Regions from separate parts of the Kocuria sp. CPCC 205258 genome, predicted to be linked through region 2. Evidence: riboswitches for the same ligand, from Rfam matches in the RefSeq annotation. Region 2 holds a riboswitch; the other holds the start of a gene.
The links. Region 2 has a riboswitch for cyclic di-AMP ahead of RF644_RS11120 (C40 family peptidase). Riboswitches for the same ligand answer to the same signal wherever they lie in the genome.
Positions count from the first base shown of each region.

Region 1: it holds a riboswitch for cyclic di-AMP, as region 2 does, so the genes downstream of both, RF644_RS03845 (NlpC/P60 family protein) here and RF644_RS11120 (C40 family peptidase) in region 2, are expected to answer to the same signal.

Region 1 is NZ_JAVKPS010000002.1:126,879-133,128, forward strand. Features, by position in the region: gene RF644_RS03835 (DEAD/DEAH box helicase) at 1-209, opposite strand, end outside; gene RF644_RS03840 (hypothetical protein) at 256-771, opposite strand; cyclic di-AMP (ydaO/yuaA leader) riboswitch at 1,292-1,478, shown strand; partial or broken gene RF644_RS03845 (NlpC/P60 family protein) at 1,649-1,984, shown strand; gene RF644_RS03850 (pyridoxal phosphate-dependent aminotransferase) at 2,203-3,402, shown strand; gene RF644_RS03855 (2-hydroxyacid dehydrogenase) at 3,399-4,358, shown strand; gene RF644_RS03860 (hypothetical protein) at 4,553-4,888, shown strand; gene RF644_RS03865 (SDR family oxidoreductase) at 5,130-5,912, opposite strand; gene RF644_RS03870 (helix-turn-helix domain-containing protein) at 6,047-6,250, shown strand, end outside.
Region 2 is NZ_JAVKPS010000005.1:233,869-240,118, forward strand. Features, by position in the region: gene RF644_RS11110 (hypothetical protein) at 1-163, opposite strand, end outside; gene RF644_RS11115 (NlpC/P60 family protein) at 295-1,197, opposite strand; gene RF644_RS11120 (C40 family peptidase) at 1,479-2,144, opposite strand; cyclic di-AMP (ydaO/yuaA leader) riboswitch at 2,150-2,339, opposite strand; gene RF644_RS11125 (metal-dependent transcriptional regulator) at 2,658-3,344, opposite strand; gene serC (phosphoserine transaminase) at 3,579-4,718, shown strand; gene RF644_RS11135 (MFS transporter) at 4,715-5,935, opposite strand; gene RF644_RS11140 (DUF3027 domain-containing protein) at 5,989-6,250, opposite strand, start outside.

The DNA of each region.
Region 1 (6,250 bases), on a different contig from region 2:
CGGTGGCGGGCCACCAGGTCAATGCCGGTGTCGGGTTGGCCGTTGCGGCCCTCCCAATCCGACCAGCGCATCACCCGGTCGAAGGTCGAGGAGTAGATCGGGTCCAGCTCAAAGTACCGGACCATCAGTTCCTCGAACTTCGCTCCCCGGTCGTAGTTGGTGCGCTCCTGACGGAACGCTTCCATCACCTCATGGACCGACGTCGTCACCGGGCTCAACTCCTACAACTGGACTGCACTGGGGGCACCGTCGAATCTACCGGTCAGAGGCCTCCAGTCCGTCCAGGGACCGCAGGATCGTCTCGGGCAACTCCAGAGGCTCGAGCCGGTACGGCGACCACTGATCCTGCGTCCCCGGCTTCAGGGACGCAGAGAAGCGATACCGCCCTTGTGCGGTGGGCGTGCCCTTGCGCTTGTCGAACTCATCGCTGGGCACCAACCATGCCTGGCGCAGCTGACCGTGTTCGTCGTCCACGGCCACGAACAGCAACGCCAGGTCGCTGCGAGGCGTGAAGGTCTGGGACCGCACGAACGCCTGGAAACGTCCACGTGCGACCACAGTTCCGGAAAGCATCCTCGCCTTGGCCTGCACCGCCAGGGTCGCCGTCCCGCCGCGCTGATGGAACACCAGATCCACCCCCTCGTCATCAACCATCGAGGTAGAGACATTCAGCCGGCCCTGACTGACCAGGATGCAGAACGAGGCGACGAGGTATTCCGCAGCCTTGCCCATCCGACCGGCGTTCGGCGACTTCTCCAAATAGGCATCCATCCCGCCACCCTAGGCATGCCGATGAAGAGGAAAGCGGTTCAGACCCGCATTGGGATCATGGCATCACCCAAATCCATATGAAGTGCGTAGTGCACTTTGCACCGACACGGGTATTTCTTTTTGTGAATTTACGAATGGGGTCGGGGCGTACTAGAAATCATTCTTGCTGCGCCGGATGGATATGACAGCTGACGCCGGCGGTCAGAAGCTTTGAAGCTTTCCCGGCAAACTAGCGCGCCATGTTTCAAGGTCGCCACCGAACAATCCGCTCCAGGGCAGGGGAGTTCTCGCCCATCGGCATGGTCAATGCAGAGCCCCCAGGTCAAGACTACTTTCGTCTCGAACTGAGGCGTCCCGGGGATCTCCAGCGGCACCTCTTACCGAACCACTTCGCCTGGGTGGGGAGGTGCCCTGCTGGGCCGACATAAGAGCCGAGACACGCCCGTGATCAAAGCGAGACTTTTCCGTTATCTTTCGATTAGTGTTCTCTCCGTGCCGGTCGCCTCACCGACCGGTATCCCCGTGCACATCGCCGAATTCTGCCGGTGCCCGGGGCCCCCAGAACACATCGCTCGGCAGAAGCGGGGGAACCATGAACGGTCCCTCCCCCGGGACCTAGGGGTTAAGTCGTCAGGGCCCCCGCCCTGACGACCGGGTGTCTCCCACCCGCATCCGACAGCTCACCTCGCAGGCAAGAGGGAGGACATCACTCATGCCCATTTTCCAGTCCCGCATGCCCCGCCACCGCGCCCAGAGCTCGTTCCGCCCCGGACGCACCGCGATCCTGGCGGTCGCCGGCGGCGCCCTGGCGTTCGGCAGCATGGCACCGGCCCAGGCCGCCCCCGCCGCAGCCCCCCAGCAGCTGATCAGCATCCAGTCCCAGTCCGGCAAGGCCGCGACCATCGCCGCCGCCGCCAAGAACCAGCTGGGCGTGGGCCAGGACTGCACCGCCCTGGTCACCAAGTCCCTGCGCGCGGCCGGGATCAACCACCACGGGTGGCCGGCCTCCTATCTGAAGCTCGGCACCCGGGTCTCCGCCGCCCAGGCCCAGCCCGGTGACCTGGTCTACTACGCCAACGGCGGCATGGGCTTCGCCCACATCGCCGTGTACATCGGTGGCGGCAAGGCCGTCCACGGCGGCTGGAACGGCAACCAGACGGTCATCCAGACCGTCAACGTCGGCTCCGGCCCCGTCTACCTCCGCGTGCGCTGACCCCATGCACCTGAGCGGGGAGTGCGGTTCCCGGCCGTCCAGACGGAACCGCACTCCCCGCATCCACTAGAGGCGACCTCCGGATGCGGGGAGCCTCGCGGCAAGGTCCACCGCGAAAACCATTTGGAGCCCACTCTTCCCAGCCTGATATATGAGTCGTATGCTCGACCCGGGTCCGCCAGCGGATCGATCGCCAACTCGACGAGGAGTGGAACGGCATGCGACAACTCGCGCACCGGCTCGACCGGCTGGGCACCGAGACCGCCTTCAGCGTCGCGCAAGCCGCGGCCGCTTGGAAGGCGGGAGGGAACCGTGTGTACCCCTTCCACCTCGGCGACATCAACATCCCGACGGCTCCGCACATCATCGAGGCGATGGACCGGGCCATCGCCGACGGCTACACGGGTTACTGCCCCGGCCCCGGCATCCCGCAGCTGCGCGAGGCCCTCGCCGAGGACATCGGCTCGCGTCGCGGCATCGACCTCAGCCCCGAGAACGTCGTCGTAATGACGGGCGGGAAGCCCGTCATCACGAAGTTCCTGCAGGCGGTCATGAACCCCGGCCAGGAGGTGCTCTACCCGAACCCCGGCTTCCCGATCTACGAGTCGCAGATCGAGTACCTCGGTGGCACGGCCGTGCCGTACCGCTACCTCCCCACGGAGGACGGCTTCGCCATCGACCTCGACCAGGTGCGCGCCTCGATCACCCCGAACACGGTCGCCATCATCTACAACGACCTGCAGAACCCCATCTCGGCCGAGTCGACGGCGGCCGAGCGCGAGGCCGTCGCGCAGCTCGCCCAGGAGCACGATCTCTGGGTGCTCTCCGACGAGGCCTACTTCGAGACGCGCTACGAGGGGGTCTCGAGCTCGATCGCCTCGCTCCCCGGCATGGCCGAGCGCACCGTCATCCTCTACACGTTCAGCAAGAAGTTCGCCATGACCGGCTCACGCCTCGGCTGCGCCGTCGCGCCGGTCGAGCTCGCCAAGGTGCTCAGCACGCTCAACACCAACGACGAGTCCTGCACCACGCACTACGTGCAGTGGGCCGGCATCGAGGCACTCCGCGGTACGCAAGAGCCCGTGCAGCAGATGCTCGACGTCCTGCGCGAGCGCCGGGACGCCGCCTGTGAGCTCGTGAACGCCACCCCCGGCATGCACGTGGCCGTGCCGCAGTCCACGTTCTACCTATTCCCCGACGTCACCCAGGCCATGGAACGCATGGGGTACTCGGCGGTCGGCGACTTCGCCACGGCGGCCCTGCACGAGACCGGCGTCTCCTTCTGCACGCGAGAGCACTTCGGCCGCCGCCAGCCCGGCGAGGACCGGCAGTACATCCGGCTCGCCTACTCGGGCATCGACGTCCCCGATATCCGCGACGGCCTCGGCCGCCTGTGCCAGTGGATCGAGTCGGCATGAGCCGGGTCGTCGTCACGGGACGGGTGCCCGACGCCGCGATCGAGAAGCTCCGCGTCGAGCACGACGTCGACGCCTGGCCGGATCCGGAGCCGATCGGCCGCGAGGAACTCCTGCGCCGGGTGGCCGGCGCCGACGCGGTCGTGAGCCTGCTGACCGAACGCGTCGACGCCGAGCTGCTCGACGCCGCCGGCCCGCAGCTGAAGGTGGTCGCGAACGTCGCCGTCGGCTACGACAACATCGACGTGCCGGCCTGCACCGAGCGGGACGTCGTGGCCACCAACACCCCCGGGGTGCTCACGGACGCCACGGCCGACATCGCCTTCGGCCTCATCCTCATGGCGACCCGCCGGCTCGGCGAGGGGGAACGACTCATCCGCTCTGGCCAGGCCTGGAAGTGGGGCATGTTCTTCCTGCTCGGCAGCGGCCTGCAGGGCAGGACCCTCGGAGTCGTGGGCATGGGCGGCATCGGCCAGGCGACCGCGCGCCGCGCCAAGGCCTTCGGCATGGAGGTCGTCTACCAGTCGCGCAGTGAGTGCGATCCCGGGATCGCCGCCGAGCTGGGCGCCCGGCGGGTCGATCTCGACGAGCTGCTGGCCGTCTCCGACGTCGTGTCGCTGCACTGTCCTTACGGGCCCGCCACGCACCACCTGATCGGCGCGGAGCAGCTGGCGGCGATGAAGGACTCGGCGTACCTCGTCAACACCGCGCGAGGGCCGATCGTCGACGAAGCGGCGCTCGCGTCCGCGTTGCGCGAGGGCCGGATCGCGGGTGCCGGGCTGGACGTCTACGAGCACGAGCCCCGGGTGCATCCCGAGCTGTTGGAGCTCGACAACGTGGTGCTGGTACCGCATCTGGGCTCCGCCACCGTGGAGACGCGCACCGCGATGGCGGTGCTCGCCGCCGAGAACGTGCTCGCCCTGCTCGGCGGGGAACGACCGCCGACACCGATCGGGTAGCAGCAGGGGCATCCGTCGATCGGGACAGGACCCCGAGGATCAGCCCAACCTTGATCTCTCCCAGAGCGCGGCCAACGTGATGCTCTGATGGCCACGCCTGGGGACGTTTCACCTGGGTACCAGAGATGAGCCACCAGTCCGCTCGGACACCATGCGCAACGGTAGAATCGGTCACCAGGACGAGAGGAGGAGCCATGTCCCAGGACACCGCGATGAACCGGTCAAGCCTGCGCACCCTGCTCCTTCACCGGTCGCTGGTCCCCAAGTTGAACGAAGAGACCCTGTCCTCCTGGACACCGCGGATCCTCCAGAACCTCGAGCGACTCAGCAGCTCGGTGCAAGGGCATCCGCACGTGGAGAACCTCGACCGCTGGCGCCGCATCGTGGAGACCCGCGATGTGGAGACCCTACGGACGGTCCTGGACTCCACCGACCCCGGCAGCATCGAGATGCGTGAGGTCTCCCCCATGGGCGGCCTGATTGGCCAGGAGGAGCGGCTGTCCATCCTGAAGTCGTTGCCGAGACGCTGAGTGCACCGCTACCAGCTCGAGCACGCGATCCGTGCGGCCTGCAGCATCATCCGGTACGCGATCACTGCGCTCCACCCTGATCGCTCCACGATCCCGACCTACCCGAAGGCGTCCACTCAAGCTCCGGTCCGGGGTTGGAAGGCCTCGATCAGGGTCATGCCCCACCGCACGGATCGACGGGTACCGGCTGAGCTCATCGTGCCGCCCGGAACGAGTCCGTGAGTGCCGGCGATCACGTTTCTCACGAGGTGCCGCGGAGCCAGTCCTCGAACCGGGTCTGGGCGGTCGTGAAGTCTCCTCGGGGCAGGAGGCCGCCGTTGCCGAGAGCGGTGAACGGCACCGGCACCCGGAGGACCTTCCCGTGACCGCCTCGGCGCTGGTCGATCGCGCGGGCCAGCTCCGCCATGTCGCGGACCTCGGGCCCCGCGATGACGGCGTCGTCGGAGGCCGCGGAGCCGCCGGGCTCCAGAGCACGGTCGGCGACGAACGCGGCGGCGTCGTCGGCGGCCAGCGGCCGGGAGCGCATCCCGGGCACCGCGGAGAGCGGGCCGATGCGCATCTGCGACAGCAGGGTCTCGGCCAGTTCGTACCACTGCGCCGAGGCCACGAACGTGACCGGGACGGGCCCGACACGGTAGGTCTGCTCCTGAGCGGCCTTGCCCGCGTAGTAGCCCATCCACCGGTGCACCTCGGGCTCCCGGGCATTGAGGATCGTGACGCACACGATCCGGGACACCCCTGCCCGCTGTGCCGCCGCCGCCACGTTGCGTGCGGTGGTGGTGAAGAAGTCGACGGCGCGCTTGCGGGACAGCGTCGCCAGATGGAGGCAGTCCACCACGGTGGAGACTCCCTCGAACGCGGCGTCCAGGCCGTCCCCGGAGTAGGCGTCGACGCCCTGTCCGCGGGAGACCTCGACGACGTCGACGCCGCGCTCCCGCAGATGTGTCACCACTCGTGCGCCCAGCTGCCCGGTCGCGCCCAGGACCGCCACCTTCCGGCGCTCGCCCTCGTCCGTGCTCTCCATGGCCCACCGTCCTCTTCCCGCCGTCCGTGCCTCGGTGCTGCTGGCACCGATTCTCCTCGCCGGCCGGTCCTGCCGCGAGTGTCACCTTTCTGTCTGTCGTCGACTTCCTGCCACGGGGCTGGGAGCATGGACCCATGATCAGCAACGTGGCCGTCATCGTGTTCGACGAGGTCTCCCCCTTCGAGCTCGGGGTGGCCTGCGAGGCCTGGGCGATCGACCGCTCGGGCGACGGCCTGCCCGTCATGGACTTCGCCGTGTGCAGTCCCGACGGGCGGCCGGTCCGTACGATCGCCGGCTTCGACATAGCGGTCCAGCACGGGCTCGACCGGGTGGCCGCG
Region 2 (6,250 bases):
TGCCGCCGAAGACCGAGAGCCACATCGCGGCGTGCCCCACGAACGCGGCGACGACGAAGCCGGCCACGATGCCGGGCACCGCGCCGCCGATCATGCCGTAGGCCATGTAGGCGTACTCGCGATCGAGGCTCGTGCGGGCGTTGCGGCTGAAGTCGGTGGACATGGGCCCAGTCTATCGGCCGCCGGCGGGGCGCCGTGGTGGCCGGCGCGGTGGGCGCCGGGACGACAGCGGGTGCGCGGTTCCCGTCTGGCCGACCAGGAACCGCGCACCCGAAGCGGTGCTCTCGCGTGCGGTCAGCGCACGCGGACGAAGACGGGGCCGGAGCCCACGTTGACGCCGGAGATCGCGGTGGTCCCACCGTTCCAGCCGCCGTGGACGGCCTTGCCGCCACCGATGTAGACCGCGATGTGGGCCGCGCCCATGCCGCCGTCGGCGTAGTAGACGAGGTCGCCGGGCTGGGCCTGGCCGGCGGAGACCTGCGTGCCGAGGCTCAGGTAGGAGGCCGGCCAGCCGTGGTGGTTGATGCCGGCGGCGCGCAGCGCGTTGGTGACGAGCGCGGTGCAGTCCTGGCCCACGCCGAGCTGGCCCATGGCGGCGGAGGAGATGGTCGCGCCCTTGCCGGAGGCCGAGCTCTGCGGGGCGACGGTGCGCTGGGCGGCCGGAGCGGCCTGCACGGCCGGCTTCGGGGCGGGCGCGGCGGCGGGCTTCGGGGCCGGAGCCGCCTGCACGGCCGGCTGCGGAGCGGCGACCGGAGCGGCCTTCGGGGCCGGAGCCGCCTGCACGGCCGGCTTCGGAGCGGCGACCGGAGCTGGCGCGGCGGCGGCCTTCGGCGCCGGAGCGGCCACGGCGGGAGCCGCGACGACCGCGGTCTCGACCTTCTCCTTCTCGACCTTCTCGGTCTTCTTCTCGGTCTTCTTCTCGGTCTTCTTCTCGGCCTTCTTCTCGGTCTTCCGGTCGGACTCGGCCTTCTGCACGTGGGCGACGGGCTCGAGGGACACCGTGGGCGCCGCGGCGGGGGTGGCCGCGGCCACGGCGGACAGCGGGGCGTCGGCGGAGGCGTCCTGGGCCGGAACGGCCTGCACGGAGACGGTGGTGGCGAGGGCCAGCCCGGAGAAGGCGGCCACGGCGGCCACGGTGCGGGCCTTGCCGGAGAAGAGCGAGCCAATGCCGTTCGAGGAGGTCAGATCACGGGTCATGAGGAGTTCAGACGACTTTCTTTCGGAGCCGGGCCTGCCGGAGGGCGCGGGAGACAGCACGGATCACCCCGGGCAGTGCGCGGGGTGGACCGGTGTCCGGCAGGAGTGCGTTCCGGGATCGGGAACGACGGCCGGGCGAGCGGAGGAGGGGGGCGCCGTCCGGTCGGACAGCAGGCACCGCCGGGAACCGGGAGAGCGGTTCTCGGCGTGCGGGGTGGGGGGGGGGGGGGTGATCGGGTGCCGCCCGCGACGAGCGGGGTCGTCGCGGGCGGCGGACCGGATCAGAAGGTGTAGTAGCCGTCCAGCTGCATGGCGTTGACGGAGTGGACCTGGGTGCCCTGGGTCGGGTTGAGGGCGGAGATCATCTTGCCGCCGCCGATGTAGATGCCCACGTGGGCGCCGCCGTTCTGCGAGACGAGGTCACCGGGCTGCGGGTTGGCGGTGGGGGTGCCCGCCGCGAACTGGGACCAGGTGGTCCGGGGCAGGTCGATGCCGTTCTGGGCGAAGACCCACTGGGTGAAGCCGGAGCAGTCCCAGGCGCCGTAGGCGGTGCCGCCGTAGACGTAGCCCGCACCCTGCGCGGACATCGCGGTGCCCACGACGCCGCCGGCGGCCGGGGCGATCTCGGTGGTGGCGGTGGACTGCGGGGTGACGCTCGAGGTGGCGGCGGTCTGCTGCGGGGCCGGGGCCGGGGCCTCGTAGGCGGGAGCGGCGGGCTGCGCGGCGACCGGGGCCTGGTAGGTGTACGAGGAGTACTCGGCCAGCGAGGCGGAGGCCGGGGCCGAGTAGGCCGCGCCAGTCTCGACGGGGGCCTGGGCGAAGGCCTGGGCCGGGGCGACGGAGCCGATCATCGCGGCGCCGGCGGCGGCGGCGATGGTGGTGTTGCGCACGACGTGCGAGGTGGTCTCGGCACGGTGGCGGGCAGCGTTCAGCGTGAAAAGCGACATGGTTGAGTTCCTCCCTTTGCCTACGAGGTGAGCTGTCGGATTCGGGTGGGAGACACCCGGCCGCAGAACGCACGCGCTCTGACGACTTAACCCCAAGGACCCGGATCACCGGGACCGAAAATGGTTCCCCCGCTTCTGCCAAGCAGTTTCTGTGTAGAGGCCTCGGGCACCGGCAGAATTCGGCGATGTGCTCCGAGGGCGCCGATCCGACCAGTGATCGGCACGCGTTGAACAGTACATGACAGATTACGGAAGTGTCACGTTTTGATCACGACAGATAACAGCCGGACAACGCCTCAGGTTTCAATGCCATGCCATTGAGACGCGTGGGAAAATCAATTCGCACCTGTGACGAGCTGTGCAGTGCCTTCGAGCGCCCTGACAATCCGCCTGTCACCAGGGAAGCCGCGCCTCCGGGGTCCGGCCCGGGCCGGACTGGCCGAAAGTGGCTTGTGAACGTCCCCACACCCGGGACGAACCGTTCGCCGCCCGGCTCCGGGAGGCGGCGGCGCCTCAGGGAGCGAGGACGCGGATGGCCGCGGCGGTGCGCAGGTCGATCTCCGCGGACCGCCCCGTGGCCGCCACCTCGATGCGCACGATCTGACCGTCCACCCGGGCCGTGACCTCCGCCCCGGTGAGCACTCCCACGTCGCTCAGCACGCCCAGGAGGTCCGCGTCCGCCTGGACCACCTCCGGCAGCAGCGCCACGGTGTGCGACCCGTCCGGGTCGTGGCGGGCGGCGTCGAGCAGGGAGGGGTGCGCCGCTGCGGGGCTCTCCTCGACCCCGAGGGCGGCCAGACCGGGGATCGGCGTCCCGTACGGCGAGTACCGGGGGCTGTGCAGCAGGTCCACGAGCCGCCGCTCGACCTGCTCGCTCATCACGTGCTCCCACCGGCACGCCTCGTCGTGCACCTGGGCGAGGTCCAGGCCGATGACGTCGGCGAGCAGCCGCTCCGCCAGCCGGTGCTTGCGCATCACCTGCACCGCACGCTCACGGCCGGCAGGGGTGAGCAGCAGCGACCGGTCCTGGCCCACCGTCAGCAGCCCGTCCCGCTCCATCCTCGACACCGTCTGCGAGACCGTGGGCCCGGAGTGGTCGAGGCGCTCGACGATCCGCGCCCGCATCGGCGTGATCCCCTCCTCCTCGAGCTCGAGGACGGTCCGCAGGTACATCTCCGTGGTGTCGATCAGGTCGCTCATGCCTCAGTCATCCTTCGTCCGGCCGTCCCGGCCCGGGGATCCCGCCCGGTCCGGTCTTCCCGCACGAGCTTAGTGCGCGCGCCCTCCGGCCGCCCGGAGGGAGGAGGCGCCCGCGGGGCCCGCCGTCCGCGGGTGGGGCAGAATGGGCCGAGTCGCGAACGGCGCGAGCGGCCTCCGCGGCGGCCGTGCCCGTCGCGCACCACCCGCCGCACGTCACCCACGAGGGAGCGCCCGTTGCCCGCACACGTCACCATCCCCCAGCACCTGCTGCCCGCCGACGGCCGCTTCGGCGCCGGCCCCTCCAAGATCCGCCCGGCACAGGTCGAGGCCGTGTCGCGCGCCGGGGCCGGCCTGCTCGGCACCTCCCACCGCCAGGCGCCGGTGCAGGAGCTCGTGGGCTCGGTGCGGGAGGGCCTCGCGCAGTTCCTCGGCCTGCCCTCCGGCCACGAGGTGTTCCTGGGCCTGGGCGGGGCCACCGCGTTCTGGGACGCCGCCGCGTTCGGGCTGGTCGAGCGCAGGGCCCAGCACCTGGTGTTCGGGGAGTTCGGCGCGAAGTTCGCCCAGGCCACCGACGGCGCCCCGTTCCTGGAGGCCTCCTCGATCGTGGAGTCCGCCCCCGGCACCCGCCCGGAGGCCCGGGCGGAGGAGGGCGTGGACGTCTACGCGTGGCCCCAGAACGAGACCTCCACCGGTGTCGCCGCGCCCGTGCACCGGCCCTCCGGGATCGCGGACGACGCGCTGGTGCTGGTGGACGCGACCTCGGCCGCCGGGGGGATGGCCGCGGAGGTGGCCGCGGCGGACGTCTACTACTTCTCCCCGCAGAAGAACTTCGGCTCGGACGGCGGACTGTGGCTGGGCGCGTTCTCCCCCGCGGCGATCGAGCGGATCGAGCGGATCGGCGCCTCCGGGCGGTGGATCCCCGACTTCCTGCAGCTGACCACGGCGCTGGAGAACTCCCGGAAGAACCAGACCTACAACACCCCGGCCCTGGCCACGCTGGTGATGCTCGACGAGCAGGTCCGCTGGCTCAACGACCAGGGCGGCATGACCTGGGCCGCGGCCCGCACGAAGGCCTCCTCGGACCTGGTCTACGGGTGGGCCGAGGCCTCGTCCTTCGCGTCCCCGTTCGTGGCCCGCCCCGAGGACCGCTCCACCGTGATCACCACCGTGGACTTCGACGCCGCCGTGGACGCGGCCGCCGTCGCGGCGGTCCTGCGCGCCCACGGCGTGGTCGACGTCGAGCCCTACCGCAAGCTGGGGCGCAACCAGCTGCGGATCGCCACGTTCGTCTCCATCGAGCCCGACGACGTCGCCCGGCTGCTGGCCTGCGTGGACCACGTCGTCGAGCAGCTCCGCGGAGGAGCCGGGCGCTAGCCGGAGTTCTCGGGCGCGGAGCGCTCCGCGCGCAGCCGCAGCCAGACGACGAAGCCCACCAGGGCCCCGCCGAGTCCCGCCGCCACGGCGACCCCCATGCCCCAGCGCGCCCCGAGGGCGTCGGTGATCCAGCCGACGACCGGCGCCCCGATCGGGGTGCCGCCCATGAAGATGGCCATGTAGAGGCTCATGACGCGTCCGCGCATCACCGGAGAGGTGGTGGACTGCACGTACGCGTTGGCGGTGGTCATGATGGTCAGGGAGGACAGCCCGCAGGGGACCAGCCACAGCGCGAACAGCGGCAGGGTGGGCGCCGTCGCCGCGCCCAGGCAGCTGAGGGCGAAGACGGCGCTGCCCCCGTAGACGTAGCGCAGCCGGGCGCTGCGGCGCCGGGCCGAGAGCAGGGCCCCGGCCACCGTGCCGACCGCGAGCACCGAGTTGAGCAGCCCGAAGGTCTCCGATCCCCGGCCGAACTCGGGTCCGGCCATGGCGGCCAGGAAGACCGCGAAGTTCAGCCCGAAGGTGCCGATGAGGAAGATGGTGACCAGCACCGCCACGATGTCGGGGCGGCCGGCCACATAGGCCAGCCCCTCCCTGATCTGGCCCCGCCCCCGGCCGGAGCGCGGCATCCCGCGCAGCTCGTCGGCGCGGATCGCCAGGACGGCGGCGAGCATCGCGCCGAAGGTCAGCGTGTTGAGGAGGAACACCCAGCCCGAGCCGATGGAGGCCACGAGCACGCCGGCCACGGCGGGCCCGATCATCCGCGCGGCGTTGAACGAGGTCGCGTTCAGGGCCACGGCGTTGGAGAGGTAGGCCTCGTCGACCATCTCCGAGACGAAGGTCTGGCGCACGGGGGCGTCGAGGGTGGAGACGACGCCCAGGGCGAGGGCGAAGCCGTAGACGTGCCAGAGGGTGGCCGCGTCGGCCAGGACCAGCGCCCCCAGACCGGCCGCCAGCACCGCCATGGCCGTCTGGGTCCACAGCAGCAGGCGCCGCCGGTCGAGCCGGTCCGCGAGCACGCCGGCCCAGGGCGCGAGGAAGAGCTGGGGCAGGAACTGCAGGGCCGTCACCACGCCCATGGCGGTGGCGTCGTGGTCCGAGAGCTCGTCGAAGACCAGCCACGACTGGGCCGTGCGCTGCATCCACGTGCCGATGTTGGACACGAGCGCGCCCAGGAACCACAGCCGGTAGTTGCGGAACCGGAAGGACCGGAACATCCCGCGCGCGGGCTCCGGGGCCTCGTCCGTCCTCGCGGTCCCCGGCGGGACGGTCAGAGCTCCTCGCCCTCCTGCGGCGGGACCGGCCTGTCCTCGACCCGGTCACCGGACGCCGGCTCGCCGTCGGGGGCGCCGCCGGAGCCCTCGGGCCCGCCGGCCGCCGCGGTCTCCCCGGCCTCGTCCTCGGCCCGGTCCCGCTCCTCCTGGGCCTTCTCCTCGGCGCTGACGCGGGCGGACCACGGGACCCACTCGGGCGCCAGCAGGGCGTCCTCCCCCGGCAGCAGACCGACCTCGCAGACCGTCACCGCCTTGCTG